Regions from separate parts of the Bradyrhizobium sp. 63_E2_N1_3 genome, predicted to be linked through region 2. Evidence: riboswitches for the same ligand, from Rfam matches in the RefSeq annotation. Region 2 holds a riboswitch; the other holds the start of a gene.

Region 1 (8,186 bases), 160 kb from region 2:
ATCCTCGATCTCGGCGTCAAGGCCGGCATCGTCGAAAAGTCCGGCGCCTGGTTCTCCTATGACAGCCAGCGCCTCGGCCAGGGCCGCGAGAACTCGAAAGCGTTTTTGAAGGCCAACCCTGACATCACCGCCAAGATCGAGACCTCGATCCGCCAGAACTCCGGCCTGATTGCCGAGCAGATTCTCGCCGGCACCCCCGAGCGCGACGCCGACGGCGAGGAGCCGGCGGACGAGTAAGACCTAACGCGAAAAATTTTCGCGAGGAGCGGGCGCTGAGGACGTTGAGTTGCCGACGTCGTCAGTGCCCGTTTCGTTTTGGGGGCGTTCGCGATGAAACGCGTGATCCTGACCAGTTCGTCCGGCGTCGGTCTTGCCCATGCGGATCGCGCCGACATGGTCGTGCCGTTCATCTTTCGCTTCGTTTCGGGGCCACTGCCTACCTCGCATCACCTCGAGCAATACCTGACGGGAGGCCATGTCAGAGGCGATCCGGAGGTGCGTTGGTCCGATCTTGTTGGCCGGTTGCCTCAGACCGGTCTCGCGCACAAGGAGACAGGCCTGATTTGGTTTTGCGAGACCTATGGCGTCGATCTCATCGAGCTGTGGTTCGACCCTGAGCCCAATAGTCAGTTGCAACTGATCTGGACCCTCGATTATTTGCGGTCCCATCCATCGATCACCGATCGTCTGAGATTGCGACGTGTCAATTTCGATCTGCGCGGAGCGGACGGCACAGAGCTTCGCGATCGTATGGTGCGGGAATTGGAGGTCGCGGACTGCGACTTCGAGATCGCCAACATGGCCTGGGAAGCCTACCGGGCGCCAACGCCGGAGCTCTGTTTCGGATTGCTCGGCAGGGATTTCCCCAGGCTGCCCTTCCTGAAGCCTGCGATGGAACAATTGCTGGCAGAACTGCCATCACCAATCACCGGACTAGGTACGACGGAAGCGCGGCTTCTCGACCTGATTGCGCGGGGGCACAACCGTACCAAGGAGCTGTTTCAACCGGACGGTCCGCTGCAAACGCGCGTGTTCGATCAATGGGAATTGGGCCCGCTGCTCGAAGGGCTTGGGTCCGGCCCAATGCCGGTGATCACGGGTCTCGATCCGAAACTCGCGACGCTGGCCCCGCACGATGCGCGAGGCCGCAACGCCGCCTTTCGCCGAAGCCGGCTATCGCTCACCGAATTTGGGGAAGCGGTCCTTGAAGGTCGGGAGGATTTCCGCCGTCAAAACCCGATCAGACGCTGGTGGGGCGGAACGCTTCTGACCAACGAACGGCTGTGGCGTTGGGACCGACAGAACCATTCGCTGGTTGCACCCTAGATATGCGTTCGGGGCCGTAGGGTGGGCAAAGGCGCGCAAGCGCCGTGCCCAACATATTCCAACGCGCACAAAGGTGGTGGGCACGCTTCCGCCTTCGCTCTTCGAGCTACGGCGGACAAGTCGCTTTGCCTACCCTACGAAGCTACGATCCCTTACTCCGCCGCTTCCGCGTAATCGCTGACCGGCGGGCACGAGCACACCAGGTTGCGATCGCCATAGACGTTGTCGACGCGGCCGACCGGGCACCAATATTTGTCGGTGCGCGAGGTGCCCGCGGGGAAGCAGCCCTCGGCGCGGGTGTAGGCGCGATTCCAATTGTCATCGGCGATGTCGTGCACGGTATGCGGGGCGTGACGCAGCGGCGAAGCCTCGATCTTGAAGCGGCCGGCCTCGACCTCGGCGATCTCCTTCCGGATCGCGATCATGGCGTCGCAGAAACGGTCCAGCTCCGCCTTGGATTCCGACTCGGTCGGCTCGATCATCAGCGTGCCCGGCACCGGGAAGCTCATGGTCGGCGCATGGAAGCCGTAATCGATCAGGCGCTTGGCGATGTCGTCGACGGTGACGCCAGACGTGGTCTTCAGCGGCCGCGGGTCGACGATGCACTCATGCGCGACGCGGCCCTTCGCGTTCTTGTAGAGCACCGGGAAGCGCGCATCGAGGCGCGCGGCAATGTAGTTGGCGTTGAGGATCGCGATCTCGGTGGCGCGCTTCAAGCCGTCGCCGCCCATCATCAGAATGTAGATGTAGGAGATGGTGAGGATCGACGCCGAGCCGAACGGCGCGGCCGACACCGGACCGACCGGCGCGTCCCCATTCGTCGCGGGATGACCGGGTAGGAACGGCGCGAGATGCGCCTTCACGCCGATCGGGCCCATGCCGGGGCCGCCGCCACCGTGCGGGATGCAGAAGGTCTTGTGCAGGTTGAGATGGCTGACGTCGGCGCCGTAATCGCCGGGCCGGGACAGGCCGACCTGCGCGTTGAGGTTGGCGCCGTCCAGATACACCTGGCCGCCATGGCCGTGGACGATGTCGCAGATCTCGCGAATGTGCTCCTCGAACACGCCGTGCGTCGAGGGATAGGTGATCATCACCGCGGCGAGATCCTTCGAGTGCTTCTCGGCCTTGGCGCGGAGATCATTGACGTCGACGTCGCCGTTCTTCTCGCAGGCGACCACCACCACGTCCATGCCGACCATCGCGGCCGAAGCCGGGTTGGTGCCGTGGGCGGAGGAGGGGATCAGGCAGATTTTTCGGTGCGTCTCGCCGCGCGCGGCATGATAGCCGCGGATCGCGAGCAGCCCGGCATATTCTCCTTGCGCGCCCGAATTCGGCTGCAGCGAGATCGCGTCATAGCCGGTGATAGCGCACAGCCATTTTTCCAGCCGCGCGAACAGTGCGTGGTAACCCTTGGCCTGCTCGCGCGGGGCGAACGGGTGCAGGCTGCCGAACTCCGGCCAGGTCAGCGGCATCATCTCGGTGGTCGCGTTCAGCTTCATGGTGCAGGAGCCGAGCGGGATCATGGCGCGGTCGAGCGCGAGATCGCGGTCGCTGAGCTTGCGCATGTAGCGCAGCATCTCGGTCTCCGAGCGATGCGCGTGGAACACGGGATGGGTGAGGAAGGCGGTGGTGCGCTTGAGCGCCTCCGGCAGCACCTCGCGCGTGGTCGCGTCGATTTCGGCGTAAACAAGCGTGCCGCCGAACGCGCGCCAGACCGCCTCGACGGTCGCCGGCGTCGTGGTCTCGTCGAGCGCGATGCGGAGCGCGGTTTCGCCAACGCCGAGGTTGATCTTCTCGGCGGTAGCGCGCGCGACGATCTCGGCGCGCTTGGCACCGGCGTCCACGCTGAGCGTGTCGAAGAAGCTATCCGACTGCGGCGCGAAGCCGAGCTTGCGCAAGCCCGCTGCAAGCACGGCGGCGCGGCGATGCACGTTGCGCGCGATCTGCGCAAGCCCCTCGGGGCCGTGATAGACCGCGTACATCGAGGCGATCACGGCGAGCAGCACCTGCGCGGTGCAGATGTTGGAGGTCGCCTTCTCGCGGCGGATGTGCTGCTCGCGGGTCTGCAGCGCGAGGCGATAGGCAGGCATCCCGCGCGAGTCCACGGAGAGGCCGACGATGCGGCCGGGCAGCGAGCGCTTCAGCGCATCGCGCACCGCCATATAGGCCGCGTGCGGCCCGCCATAACCCATCGGCACGCCAAAGCGCTGCGCCGAGCCGATCGCGATGTCGGCGCCAAGCTCGCCGGGCGAGGCGAGCAGCGTCAGTGCCAGGAGATCGGCGGCAACGATCGCGAGTGCGCCCTTGGCCTTCAACGTCGCGATCGCGGGCCTGAGGTCGCGCACGGCGCCCGAGGAGCCCGGATATTGCAGCAGCGCGCCGAGCACGTCTGATTTGTCGAGATCGGCGAGGGGATCGCCGACGATCAGGGTCCAGCCCAGCGGCTCGGCGCGGGTGCGCATCACCGCCAGCGTCTGCGGATGCACGTCCTTGTCGACGAAGAAGGCTTTTGCTTCGACCCGCGAGTGGCGCTCGGCGAGCGCCATCGCTTCGGCCGCGGCGGTCGCCTCGTCGAGCAGCGAGGCGTTGGCGACGTCGAGCCCGGTGAGGTCGCAGATCATGGTCTGGAAGTTGAGCAGCGCCTCCAGCCGGCCCTGGCTGATCTCGGGCTGGTAGGGCGTGTAGGCCGTGTACCAGGCCGGGTTCTCCAAAATGTTGCGCTGGATCACCGCGGGCAAAACCGTGCCGGAATAGCCTTGGCCGATCAGCGAGGTGAAGACCTGGTTCTCTCGCGCGAGCTCGGCCATGTGCGCGATCGCCTCGGTCTCGCTCAAGGGCTTGCCGAGGTCGAGCGGGGCGGTCTGCCGGATCGAGGCCGGCAGCGTCTCCGCCATCAGGGCGTCGACGCTCTTGGCGCCGACGGCCTCCAGCATTGCGGTGACGTCGCGCGCCGACGGGCCGATGTGGCGGCGAACGAAGGTGGCGGCGGTGTCGCCATTGGATTTGCGGTGCGCGGTCATCATGGGTCCTCGCTTTAGATTTCGCTGTCGCCGTCATGCCCCGCGAAGGCGGGGCATCCAGTAAACGCAGGCGTCACGGCTTGAGCCGAGAAGCCGCGGCGTACTGGATCACCCGCCCCAGTGCGCAGTGCGCACAAGGCGGGTGATGACACCGAATATGAGGTCAGAGTTCGCTTCATCTCACGCCGTATGTGCCTTGTAGGCGGCCTCATCCATGAGGCCGCCGAGCTCGCTCTTGTCGGCAATTCTGATCTTGAAGAACCACGCCTTGCCTTGCGCGTCCGAGTTCACCAGCGCCGGCTCGGCGGCGAGCGCGTCGTTGGTCTCGAGCACTTCGCCCGTAACAGGCGCGTAGACGTCGGAGGCGGCCTTCACCGACTCCACGACGGCGGCGGCTTCGGCCTTCTTCAGCGCACGGCCGACCTTGGGCAGCTCGACGAATACGACGTCGCCGAGCTGCGACTGCGCGTAGTCGGTGATGCCGACGGTGGCGACGTCGCCGTCGATGGCCAGCCATTCGTGGTCGGAGGTGTACAGCGTCGTGGTCATTTTCTCAGTCCTCAGCGTTTGTAGGTGTTTTTCACGAAAGGCATAGCGGCGACCGTGAGCGGCAGCCGCTGGCCGCGCACCTCGGCGAAGAGTTTTGTATCGAGCGCGCTCAGGGCGGAGGGCACGTAGCCCATCGCGACCGGCGCGTTCAGGCTCGGGCCGAAACCGCCCGAGGTGACCTTTCCGATCGGCTCGCCGCCCGCGTCATCCGCAAACAGCATCGCGCCCTCGCGCACCGGCGCGCGGCCTTCCGTGCGCAGGCCGACGCGGCGGCGGCTCGCGCCGTGATCGAAATGGGCGAGGATCGTATCAGCGCCGGGAAAACCACCGGCGCGGGCGCCGCCGCTGCGGCGGCTCTTCTGCACCGACCATTCCAGCGCGGCCTCGACCGGCGTGGTGGCGGTGTCGATGTCGTGGCCGTAGAGGCAGAGCCCGCCTTCCAGCCGCAGGCTGTCGCGGGCCCCCAAGCCGATCGGCATCACGTCGGGATTGTCCAGCAGCGTTTTGGCGAGGCGCTCGGCATCGGCCGCGGGGACCGAAATCTCGAACCCGTCCTCGCCGGTGTAGCCGGAGCGCAAGACGAAGCAGTCGAGACCGGCGACCTTGTGCGGGCCGGCATCCATGAACTTCATGGAGGGCGCCTCTGCACACAATTTCGCCAATGCGGCTTCTGCCTTCGGGCCCTGCAGCGCGATCAGGGCGCGGTCTTGAAGCGAATCGATGATGCAGTCGTCCGAGAGATGCGCGCGCAGATGCGCCTCGTCCGCTTCCTTGCAGGCGGCGTTGACGACCAGGAACAGGTGATCGCCGAAATTGGCGACCATCAGATCGTCGAGAATACCGCCGTCCGGATTGGTGAACTGGGCATAGCGCTGCCGTCCCGGGGCAATCGCCACGATATCCTGCGGCACCAGCCGTTCCAGCGCGCGGGCGGCGTCCTCGACCTTGCCCGACTTCGGCCGAAGCGCGAGCTGACCCATGTGGGAGACGTCGAACAGGCCGGCGGAGGAACGGGTATGGAGGTGCTCTTTAAGGACGCCCGCGGGGTACTGAACGGGCATGTCATAGCCCGCGAACGGCACCATCTTGCCGCCGAGGGAGACATGAAGCCCGTGAAGGGGCGTACGTTTGAGGGAATCTTGGTCGTCGCGCGCAAGCATCACGGGGCCCTCGGCGGTTCCCCGGGGACGATTCCCCGGTAGCAACCAGTCGAAGCCCCATCTGTCGCTGTGCCTGAGAGTATTATCCCGTCGGCGGACGCAGTCCGGGTCTTATGCCCGTCGGCGCCTCTTTCCAGATGTCGTCAAAGCCACGCGGTCCTTTTGCCTGAGAGTTTCCGGGGCGGTTGCTCCTTCGGCGCCGGCACCAAAGCCGGTCTCTCCCGACGTGGCCGTACGATACAGATGGGTACAGACCACAGGCCGGCCAAGCCTGTCAACGCGCACCTGGCGGCTTTCAACGGGATTGCAAACGGGATTGCGCGCCTGCGGCAACTCACTGATCTCCTTGCACAGTTTCTGGACAGCGCAGCTGGCCTTGTCTAAAAGCGCTTTGACCCGCAGATATCAGCCCAAATGCCCGGTTTGGATGGCGTATCGCGGGTCCAAGCACACCCGATTGGATGAACATGAGCGGCGTCAACGAGATCAGGTCGACCTTTCTGAACTTCTTTGCCGAGAACGGCCACGAGATCGTGTCGTCCTCGCCATTGGTGCCGCGCAACGATCCCACGCTGATGTTCACCAATGCCGGCATGGTGCAGTTCAAGAACGTCTTCACCGGCGTCGAGAAGCGGCCCTATCAGCGCGCCACCACGTCGCAGAAATGCGTGCGCGCCGGCGGCAAGCACAACGACCTCGACAATGTCGGCTACACCGCGCGCCATCTCACCTTCTTCGAGATGCTCGGCAATTTCTCGTTCGGCGACTATTTCAAGGAGCGCGCGATCGAGCTGGCCTGGACCCTGATCACGCGGGAGTTCGGGCTCAAGAAAGACAAGCTGCTCGTCACCGTCTACCACACCGACGACGAGGCGGCCGGCCTGTGGAAGAAGATCGCGGGCTTCTCCGAGGACCGCATCATCCGCATCCCGACCTCGGACAATTTCTGGGCGATGGGCGACACCGGGCCGTGCGGCCCGTGCTCGGAGATCTTCATCGATCGCGGCGATCACATCTGGGGTGGACCTCCGGGCTCGCCGGAAGAGGACGGCGACCGCTTCCTCGAATTCTGGAACCTGGTGTTCATGCAGTACGAGCAGGTGACGAAGGAGGAGCGCGTGGATCTGCCGCGTCCCTCGATCGACACCGGCATGGGGCTGGAGCGCATGGCCTGCATTATGCAGGGCGTCGACAGCGTGTTCGAGACCGACCTGTTCCGCCATCTGATCGACGCGACCGCGTCCGCACTCGGCAGCGGGCCGAACGAGCAGACCGTGGCCTCGTTCCGCGTCATCGCCGACCATCTGCGCTCCTCGGCGTTCCTCGTCTCCGACGGCGTGCTGCCCTCGAACGAGGGCCGCGGCTATGTGCTGCGCCGGATCATGCGCCGTGCGATGCGCCACGCGCAGCTGCTCGGCGCCAAGGAGCCGCTGATGCATCGGCTGGTCTGGGCGCTGGTGCGCGAGATGGGCCAGGCCTATCCCGACCTGATGCGCGCGGAGAATCTGATCGAGGAAACGCTGCGGCTGGAAGAGACCCGCTTCCGCAAGACGCTGGTGCGCGGCCTTGCCATCCTCGACGAGAAGAGCGCGTCCCTGAAGAAAGGCGACATGTTCGACGGCGACGTCGCCTTCACGCTGTACGACACTTACGGCTTCCCGCTGGATCTCACGCAGGACGCGCTGAAGTCGCGCGGCATCGGCGTCGACCAGGCCTCTTTCACCGACGCGATGGAGCGCCAGAAGGCCAAGGCGCGCGAGTCCTGGAAGGGTTCTGGCGAGGCAGCTTCCGAAGCGATCTGGTTCCCGCTGCGCGAGAAGCTCGGGGCCACCGAATTCCTGGGCTATGAGACCGAGAGCGCCGAAGGCGTGGTCTCCGCGCTGGTGAAGGACGGCCAGGAAACCGCGAGCCTCAAGGCCGGCGAGACCGGCGCGATCGTGCTCAACCAGACGCCGTTCTACGCGGAGTCCGGCGGCCAGGTCGGCGACACCGGCGTGCTCAGCGGCGAGGGCGGCATCAAGTTCCGCGTTACCGACACGCAGAAGAAGCTCGGCGATCTCTTCGTCCACGTCGGCACCGTGGAGAGCGGCGAGCTGAAGCTCGGCACCGCGCTGCAGCTCGAGGTCGATCA
Region 2 (8,186 bases):
GGCGCCGCCCGGTGCTGCTCGGCGGCATGGCGGTCTATGCGGTGGCGAGCGTGCTGGCGGTCGCCGCGCCCTCGTTCGAGACGCTGCTGCTGGCGCGCGCGCTGCAAGGACTCGGCACGTCGGCAACGCGCGTGATCGCGACCTCGATCGTGCGCGACTGTTATGTCGGCCGCCGGATGGCGAGCGTGATGTCGCTCGCCATGATGGTGTTCATCGCGGTGCCCGTGATCGCGCCCTCGTTCGGGCAGGCGGTGCTGCTGGTCACGCAATGGCGCGGCATCTTCGTCGTACTGATGCTCTACGGGCTGCTCGCGCTCGCATGGAGCGTGCTGCGGCTGCCTGAAACTCTTCCCGAGTCCGAACGCAGGTCGCTGGCGCCCGCAGACGTGCTCTCGGCGTTCCGGCAGACCGTGACCAACCGCCAGACCATCGGCTATGCGACGGCCGCCGGCAGCGTGATAGGCGCGCTCTTTGCCTATGTCTTCTCAGCGCAGCAGGTCTTTACCGGCGTCTATCATCTCGGCCATTATTTCCCGATTGCCTTCGCCGCGATCGCGGCCGGCACCGCGATCGCCGGTTTCCTCAATGCGAAGCTGGTCGGACGGCTCGGCATGCGCGTGATCTCGCACGGCGCGCTGACACTCTACACCGCGGTTGCGGGCGTGATGCTGCTGACGGAAACTCTCGGCATGCTGCCGCTCTCCTTGTTCATGGTGCTGTCCGCCCTGATGATGTTCTCGTTCGGCATGATGGTCGCGAACTTCACCGCACTGGCCATGGAGCCGCAGGGCCACATCGCCGGCACCGCCTCCTCGCTCTACGGCTCGATCACGACGCTGATCGGCATCGTCGTCGGCATGGCGATCGGGCAGAGTTTCGACGGCACGCTGCTGCCGTTCTCGGTCGGCTTCTTCCTGTCGACGCTGGCGGCGCTTGCGATCGTGCTGGTGGTGGAAAAGGGACGGCTGTTCAAGCCGCATCATCGTCCCATCGCATGAGGAACTTCCCGGCCGCGTCGATGTTGTACTGCAGCAATTCGAAAGGCTGCCTCATGGAACCGGAACATCGCGAAGACAACACCACCCCGGATCGGGCGGGAACGGAGCGCCCGACGCCGGGCGCCGACCGAACTGCGTTCACTCCCCCCTTCGCGAGCGAAGGCCTCGAGCGAATCCGCGACAGCCACTGCTGAGCGCAAAGCCTAGTCCGTCGGGCGCCTGCTGGCGCTGAAGTCCTGCGCGGCGCTCTCGGGCGTCGCGCTGCTCGTTCGCGGTGGCACGATCAGCACGACCACGTCCCGCGTCAGGCCGGGCTTGCCCCATAGCGTCGCCTGCACGGTGAACTGGCGTCTGACGAAATGCTCGGCGCGCGCGGACACCGACTCCATCCACCTGCCGCAATAGTCCTGGCCGCTGAAGCAGAGCGCGGCCCAACCGCGATCCAATGTCGTCTTTCGCGGCATGCCCCACGTGTACTGAAATTCGAACGGCCGCGCGTAATACGGATGGTCCGGACTGTAGAACGCGGTCGCAAAGGCCAGCGAATCGTCGCCGCTGACGGCGCTGAGCGGTTCCCCGGTCAGCTCGTGCCACTCGCGAGTAATCTCGTTAGCTACCTGCGCGTAGAAATTCCGGCCCTCTTCGTAGCCGTGATTGTTGCGATAGACGGCGTGAATCGGGGCGGCGACGAAGACAGCGGCGAGCCCAACGATTGCGGTGATGACCGTGACATTGACGGTGTAGAATCTTTCGATCGGGTAGCGCGTGCCGCAAACGATCAGCACGACGAACAGGAACAGCCCTTGCAACGCCCATAGCGACGGCAGATCGGTGCCCATCGCCAGCGACGTCAGGACCGGCAGTACGATCGTGCCGATCGCAACGTAAAAAAGAAGCCGCAGGCCGGAACTCATCGCGGCGAAGTCGGCCGCAAATTGTTTCAGCCGTGTGCCGGCGATGATCACCCAGAAGACGGCCGATACGCTGATGGCCGCCACGAGTCCGAGCAGGAAGTTCTGCACCTCGCCGAGCGAGCTCACGAAGTTGCCGTTGGCGTGCGCCATCGCGTAGGTGAAGGCCGACGCGCCCGTCGTCGCGAGCCAGTAGATATGCGGCGACAACACCGCGAGCCCGACCACGACCGATATCCACGGCGAAGCGGACGTGAAATAGGCGCGGCGCGCGGGATGAGCCAGCGCGGCAAATGCAAAGCTCGCCACGAGGAAGACCGAATAATATTTGCCGACCATCGCCAGCGCCGTGGTGCATCCTACCGCGACCGCCCAGGCCGCGCTGCGGGTCTCGAACGCGCGCAGAAAACACCAGGTCGCGAGCGGCCAGAGCGCAAGAAGCACCGCGTTGGCGTTGAAGCGCTGGGCGTGGAATTGATAGGCCGGCGTCAGCATCAGGAGCAGCAGCACCAGGATGCGCTTGTGCCCGGTCACGAACTGCCGTGCGATCCGGTCGACGAAAAACAGGGCGAGCCCGGCATTGGCCATCGCCATCAATTGCAGCGACCAGTCGCTGAGCGGGAAGACGGAGGTCCACACCGCCGTAACCCAGCCCATCAGCGGCGGATGCTTGTGGTAGCCCCACGCGAAACGGCGCCCGAGCGTCCAGGCCTCGAGGGTATCAGGGTGCAGGCCGCTGCCGGCATAGGCGACGGCCAGATAGACCGTCCAGAGCGCGACAAAGCACACAATGAGAAGCGGAACGGCCCAACCCGTCTCGACGCCGTCGAGCCAGCGCAGGAAAGGCCGCCGCCATCGCGCCGGCGCGCGATCGGACCGCTCGGCCATCGCCCGAAATGAAAAATCAATCGACACGGGACTCAAATGCAGGAAGGAAGTGATGTGCGAACTGCGCACATCTATTTCAAGTCAGAAACAAATAGCAATGATTGGACACTGGAAGAGTTAAAAGCTGACGCGAGGCTGACAAACGAAAACGGCGCCGCTGATGACAGCGACGCCGCGTAACGCTCGGGGAAAGCGCGCGGGCGCGCCCTCGCCTTACTCGGTCTTGTCGATGTTCCAGAACACCGGCGTCGCCGGGCCGTCGAGCACGCCGGTGAGCGACTTCCGCCACGCGCTCGGCGCCAGATACTGGCCGAGCGGCACGTAAATCACCTGGTCATAGGCTTCCTTCTGGATCTCGGTCGCGATCTTCTTCTGATCGTCGAGCGAGGCGGCGCGGACGAAGTCGTCCTTGAGCTTCTCGATCTTGGCGTTTTCCGCCCAGCCGAACCAGCCCTTCTTGCCCTGGCCGCCGATCGACAGATTGGCGATCGGGTTGGACACGTCGGCGCTGACCCAGTTGGTGAAGAACATGTTCCAGCCGCCCTCCTTCGGAGGCTTCTGGCTGGCGCGCCTGCTGACCACCGTCTGCCAGTCGGTCGCCTGCGCGTCGACCTTGAAGCCGGCCTCGCGGAGCAACTGCACCGCGACCGTCGGCTGCGCCTTCAGCGTCACGACGTCGCCGGGCACCATGACCACGACGGGCGTGCCGTCATAGCCGGACTCGGCGAGCGCCTTCTTGGCTTCCGCCATGCCGTTGCCCTTGACCAGCGATTCCGAGCCGACGTCGGTCGCGAACGGCGTATCGCAGATGAAGAACGCACCGCAGATCTTGTAGTATTTGGGATTGCCGACGAGCGCGTCGAGCACGTCCTTCTGGTTCATCGCCAGAAGTGCGGCACGGCGGATCTTCGGATTGTCGAAGGGCGGATAGAGGAAGTTCATGCGCCCAAGGGTCTGGTAGCCGAACTTGTTCAGCGTCTCGGTCTTGAGGTCGGCATTGCCTTCAAGGACGGGCAGCAGATCCCACGGCGGCACTTCCATGAAGTCGATGTCGCCCGATTGCAGCGCGTTCACTGCGGTCTGCGCATCCGGCATGGTGATCCATTCGACGCGATCAACCTTGACCACCTTGCCTCCGGCAGTCCAGCTCGACGCCTCCTTGCGCGGCACGTAGTCGGTGTTCTTGACGTACACCGCCTTCACGCCGGGCTGGAATTCACCCTGCACGAACTTGAACGGACCGGAGCCGATCTGCTCGGGGATCTGCTTGTCCGGCGGCGTTTCGGCGAGACGCTTCGGCATCATGAAGGCGACGCGCGAGGACGGCTTGCCGATGGATTCGAGCACGAGGCCGTAGGGCTCCTTCAGCTTCAGCGTGATCGTCTTGGGGTCGGTCGCCTCGATGCTCGCAGTAAACTGCATCATCTGCTGGCCCATGCCGTCGACCGCGGCCCAGCGCTTCAGCGAAGCGGCGCAGTCTTCCGCCGTCACCGGCGTACCGTCGTGCCACTTCAGGCCGTCGCGCAGCGTGAAGGTGTAGGTGAGCTTGTCGTCGGAGATCTTCCAGTCCGCCATCTGCGGCTGGATCTTGAAATTCGAGTCCGTCGCGATCAGCGTGTCGTAGACCATGTAGCCATGGTCACGCGTGATGTAGGCGGTGGTGAAAATCGGATCGATGATGCGCAGATCCGAATGCATCACCGCGGTGATGGTCTTGCTGGCGGCGGCAAGTACCGGCGAGGCCATCGCCGTCGAAAGCGCAACGACCGATAGCGCAAGTGTGGAGGCGAACGCGCGACGCCCCCGGCGCATCAAGCTCAACATAAAAGTTTCTCCTGACGTGAAACTGTTCAAAGGCAGGTTATTGGTTGAGCATTCGGTTCGTTCTTTAGGCGAACTAACCTCATGCGATGCCTTTGTCTTTCGAGACTTGCAGACAGTGTTGAGCGCGTCAATCCGGTTTCGGTGCAGCCCCAAGCGGCGCGCCCACGGGCTCCACAAAGATCGGTTTGGCTCTACAACGCTTTCCGCCAGTCCCGTCCGCGCCAATGCAATGCGCGTTCCATCTTTCGAAGCTTGAGAGACATTAAGATGAATCCAGCCAATCTTCCCTTCGATTCCGAGGCGATGCTTGAGGGCCTGCGCACCTGGGTGGAATGCGAGAGCCCGACCTGGGACGCGGGCGCCGTCAACCGCATGCTCGATATCGCAGCGCGGGATATGGCGATCATGGGTGCGACGATCGAACGCATCAGCGGCCGACAGGGCTTTGGCGGCGTGATGCGCGCGCGCTTCCCGCATCCGAAACAGGGCGAGCCGGGCATCCTGATCGCCGGCCACATGGATACCGTCCACCCGGTCGGCACCATCGAGAAGCTGAAATGGCGGCGCGAGGGCAACAAGTGCTACGGCCCCGGCATCTACGACATGAAGGGCGGCAACTATCTCTCGCTGGAAGCGATCCGCCAGCTGGCACGTGCTTCCTTCACCACGCCGCTGCCGATCACCGTGCTGTTTACGCCCGACGAGGAAGTCGGCACGCCCTCGACGCGGGACATCATCGAAGCGGAAGCCGCGCGCAACAAATATGTGCTGGTGCCCGAACCGGGCCGCGCCGACAACGGTGTCACCACCGGACGTTACGCCATCGCGCGTTTCAATCTGGAAGCGACGGGCCGACCGAGCCATGCCGGCGCAACATTGTCGGCCGGACGCTCGGCGATCCGCGAGATGGCGCGGCAGATCCTCGCCATCGACGCGATGACGACGGAGGACTGCACCTTCTCGGTCGGCGTCGTGCACGGCGGACAATGGGTCAATTGCGTTGCCACGACCGCCACCGGCGAGGCGCTGTCCATGGCCAAGCGCCAGGCCGATCTCGACCGCGGCGTCGAGCGGATGCTGGCGCTGTCGGGCACGTCCAATGATGTCACGTTCAAGGTGACGCGCGGCGTCACGCGCCCCGTATGGGAGCCCGATGCCGGCACCATGGCGCTTTATGAAAAGGCGCGCGGCATCGCCAAGTCGCTCGGCACCGATCTGCCGCATGCGAGCTCTGGCGGCGGCTCCGACGGCAACTTTACCGGTGCGATGGGCATCCCGACGCTCGACGGCCTCGGCGTGCGCGGCGGCAACGGCCACACGCTCGAGGAGTTCATCGAGGTCGAGAGCCTGGTTGAACGCGGGCGCCTGATGGCCGGCTTGCTGGCGACGCTCGACTGACGACGCAGCCTTCGCACTGCACAATGCGTTGGCAGTCGCGGTTTAAATTTAGCCTTGTCTAAAAATGAGGCGCATCGTACTGCTCGATTGTCCACGCGACGATGCGGGAGAGATCGCAACGAGAGTTCAGGCTTTCGTTGCGGCGCCGACGGAGCAACCGCCCCGGAAACTCTCAGGCAAAAGGACCGTATCGTCAGGACGATCTGGAGAGAGGCGGCGCGATCTTGGGATCGTGACGTCCACCGAAGGGGATAGTCCGGAGCTGACCTCGCCGAGGTCCGCAACGGATCAAGCTCTCAGGTAACCGTGACAGATGGGGCGCCGCCAACGGCCTTTGGCCGGCGGTTAGCCGACTCTAACTCACGGGAGCCCCGAACCTGCCATGACCCATATCGCCATCATCGGCGCCGGCATCACCGGCGTAACGACCGCCTATGCCCTGCTCGAACGCGGATACAAGGTGACGGTGCTCGACAAGCACCGCTACGCCGCGATGGAGACGTCCTTCGCCAATGGCGGACAGCTCTCCGCCAGCAATGCCGAAGTCTGGAACAGCACCGCCACGATCCTGAAAGGCCTGCGCTGGATGTTCCGGCGCGATGCGCCGCTGCTGATGAACCCGCGGCCGAACTGGCACAAATATTCGTGGATGAGCGAGTTCGTCGCCAATATCGGCAACTACCGCGCCAACACGGTCCAGACCACGCGGCTCGCGATCGAAGCCCGCAAGCATCTGTTCGAGATCGCGGAGCGCGAAGGCATCGACTTCGATCTCGAACGCCGCGGCATCCTGCACATCTATCACGACAAGAAGGGTTTTGAATCCGGCCTGCAGGTCAATGCGCTATTGAAGGAAGGCGGGCTCGATCGCCGCCCGGTGACGCCGGAGGAGATCCGCGCCATCGAGCCGACGCTGCGCAAGGACTATTTTGGCGGCTTCTACACGCCGTCGGATGCGACCGGCGATATCCACAAGTTCACGCGCGGACTTGCGGAAGCCTGCAAGCGGCGCGGCGCGACCTTTATCCACGAAGCCAACATCGATTCCATTGCCCAGGCAGGTGGCGGCTTTGTCATCGGCTGGGCTGATCTTTCGGCCAGTGACACTGTCGCATCCGCGCGCGGCATGCTGAAGGCTGATGGCGTCGTGGTCTGCGCCGGTGTGGCCAGCCGCCACTTCGCCGCCCTCCTCGACGAGCGCGTCAACGTCTATCCGGTGAAGGGCTATTCGATCACCGTTCAGCTCGACACTGCCGCAAGCCGCAATGCGACGCCGACCGTGAGCCTGCTCGACGAAGCCGCAAAAATCGTCACCAGCCGGCTCGGCGCCGATCGCTTCCGCGTCGCAGGCACCGCCGAATTCAATGACTTCAACCGCGACATCCGCGCCGACCGCGTGCAGCCGCTGGTCGACTGGGTGCGCAGCAACTTCCCCGGCGTCGAAACGTCCAAGGTTGTGCCCTGGGCCGGGCTGCGGCCGATGATGCCGAACATGATGCCCGTGGTGCGCGCAGGACGGATGCCGGGCGTGTTCTTCAACACCGGCCACGGCCATCTCGGCTGGACCTTGTCGGCCGCGACCGCGCAGATGATTGCCGGGACCATCGATGGCTGGCGCGGGCTCAACGCACCGCCGGCCGCACCGTCACTCAGGGTTGAGCACAAGTTCCGTCATGCATCCTGAGTGGTCGATATCGGAGGCTCGGCGGCCCCTTGCGACCGCCCTGCCCTTGGCACACAATTTGCCCCGAAACGTCGGCTTCCACGGCCGGCTTTCCAGCCCGAGTGACAGGCGTGCATGATAGACAGAACCGATTCCACAGGGGCCTCCCGGCCCCACAAGTTCCGCAGCCGGAGATAGGTGCATGCTAGGTTATCTCATTCGCCGCGTTCTGGCCGCGGTGCCCGTGATGGGCGTCGTCGCGCTGTTCGTCTTCCTGCTGCTGCGGCTGACGCCGGGCGATCCCGCCGCCATTCTCGCCGGCGATAACGCGACGCCGGAACGGCTGGAACGCATCCGCGACTCGCTCGGCCTCAACGAGCCGCTGATCGTGCAATTCATCACCTGGGTGAACAAGCTGCTGCACGGCGATCTCGGGACGTCGCTGATCTCCAACCTGCCAGTCATGAAGATGATCAGCCAGCGCGTCGAACCGTCGATCTCGAT

The links. Region 2 has a riboswitch for glycine ahead of AB7531_RS16195 (D-amino acid dehydrogenase). Riboswitches for the same ligand answer to the same signal wherever they lie in the genome.
Region 1: linked by a shared signal. The riboswitch ahead of gcvT (glycine cleavage system aminomethyltransferase GcvT) and the one ahead of AB7531_RS16195 (D-amino acid dehydrogenase) in region 2 are both predicted to bind glycine.

What each region holds. Positions count from the first base shown of each region.
Region 1 is NZ_CP197235.1:3,326,848-3,335,033, forward strand. Features, by position in the region: gene recA (recombinase RecA) at 1-237, shown strand, start outside; gene AB7531_RS15395 (hypothetical protein) at 331-1,326, shown strand; gene gcvP (aminomethyl-transferring glycine dehydrogenase) at 1,479-4,346, opposite strand; gene gcvH (glycine cleavage system protein GcvH) at 4,527-4,895, opposite strand; gene gcvT (glycine cleavage system aminomethyltransferase GcvT) at 4,907-6,055, opposite strand; glycine riboswitch at 6,201-6,289, opposite strand; gene alaS (alanine--tRNA ligase) at 6,523-8,186, shown strand, end outside.
Region 2 is NZ_CP197235.1:3,487,592-3,495,777, reverse strand. Features, by position in the region: gene AB7531_RS16215 (multidrug effflux MFS transporter) at 1-998, shown strand, start outside; gene AB7531_RS16210 (glycosyltransferase family 39 protein) at 1,202-2,797, opposite strand; gene AB7531_RS16205 (ABC transporter substrate-binding protein) at 3,011-4,621, opposite strand; gene AB7531_RS16200 (M20/M25/M40 family metallo-hydrolase) at 4,889-6,019, shown strand; glycine riboswitch at 6,114-6,217, shown strand; glycine riboswitch at 6,221-6,334, shown strand; gene AB7531_RS16195 (D-amino acid dehydrogenase) at 6,402-7,703, shown strand; gene AB7531_RS16190 (ABC transporter permease) at 7,885-8,186, shown strand, end outside.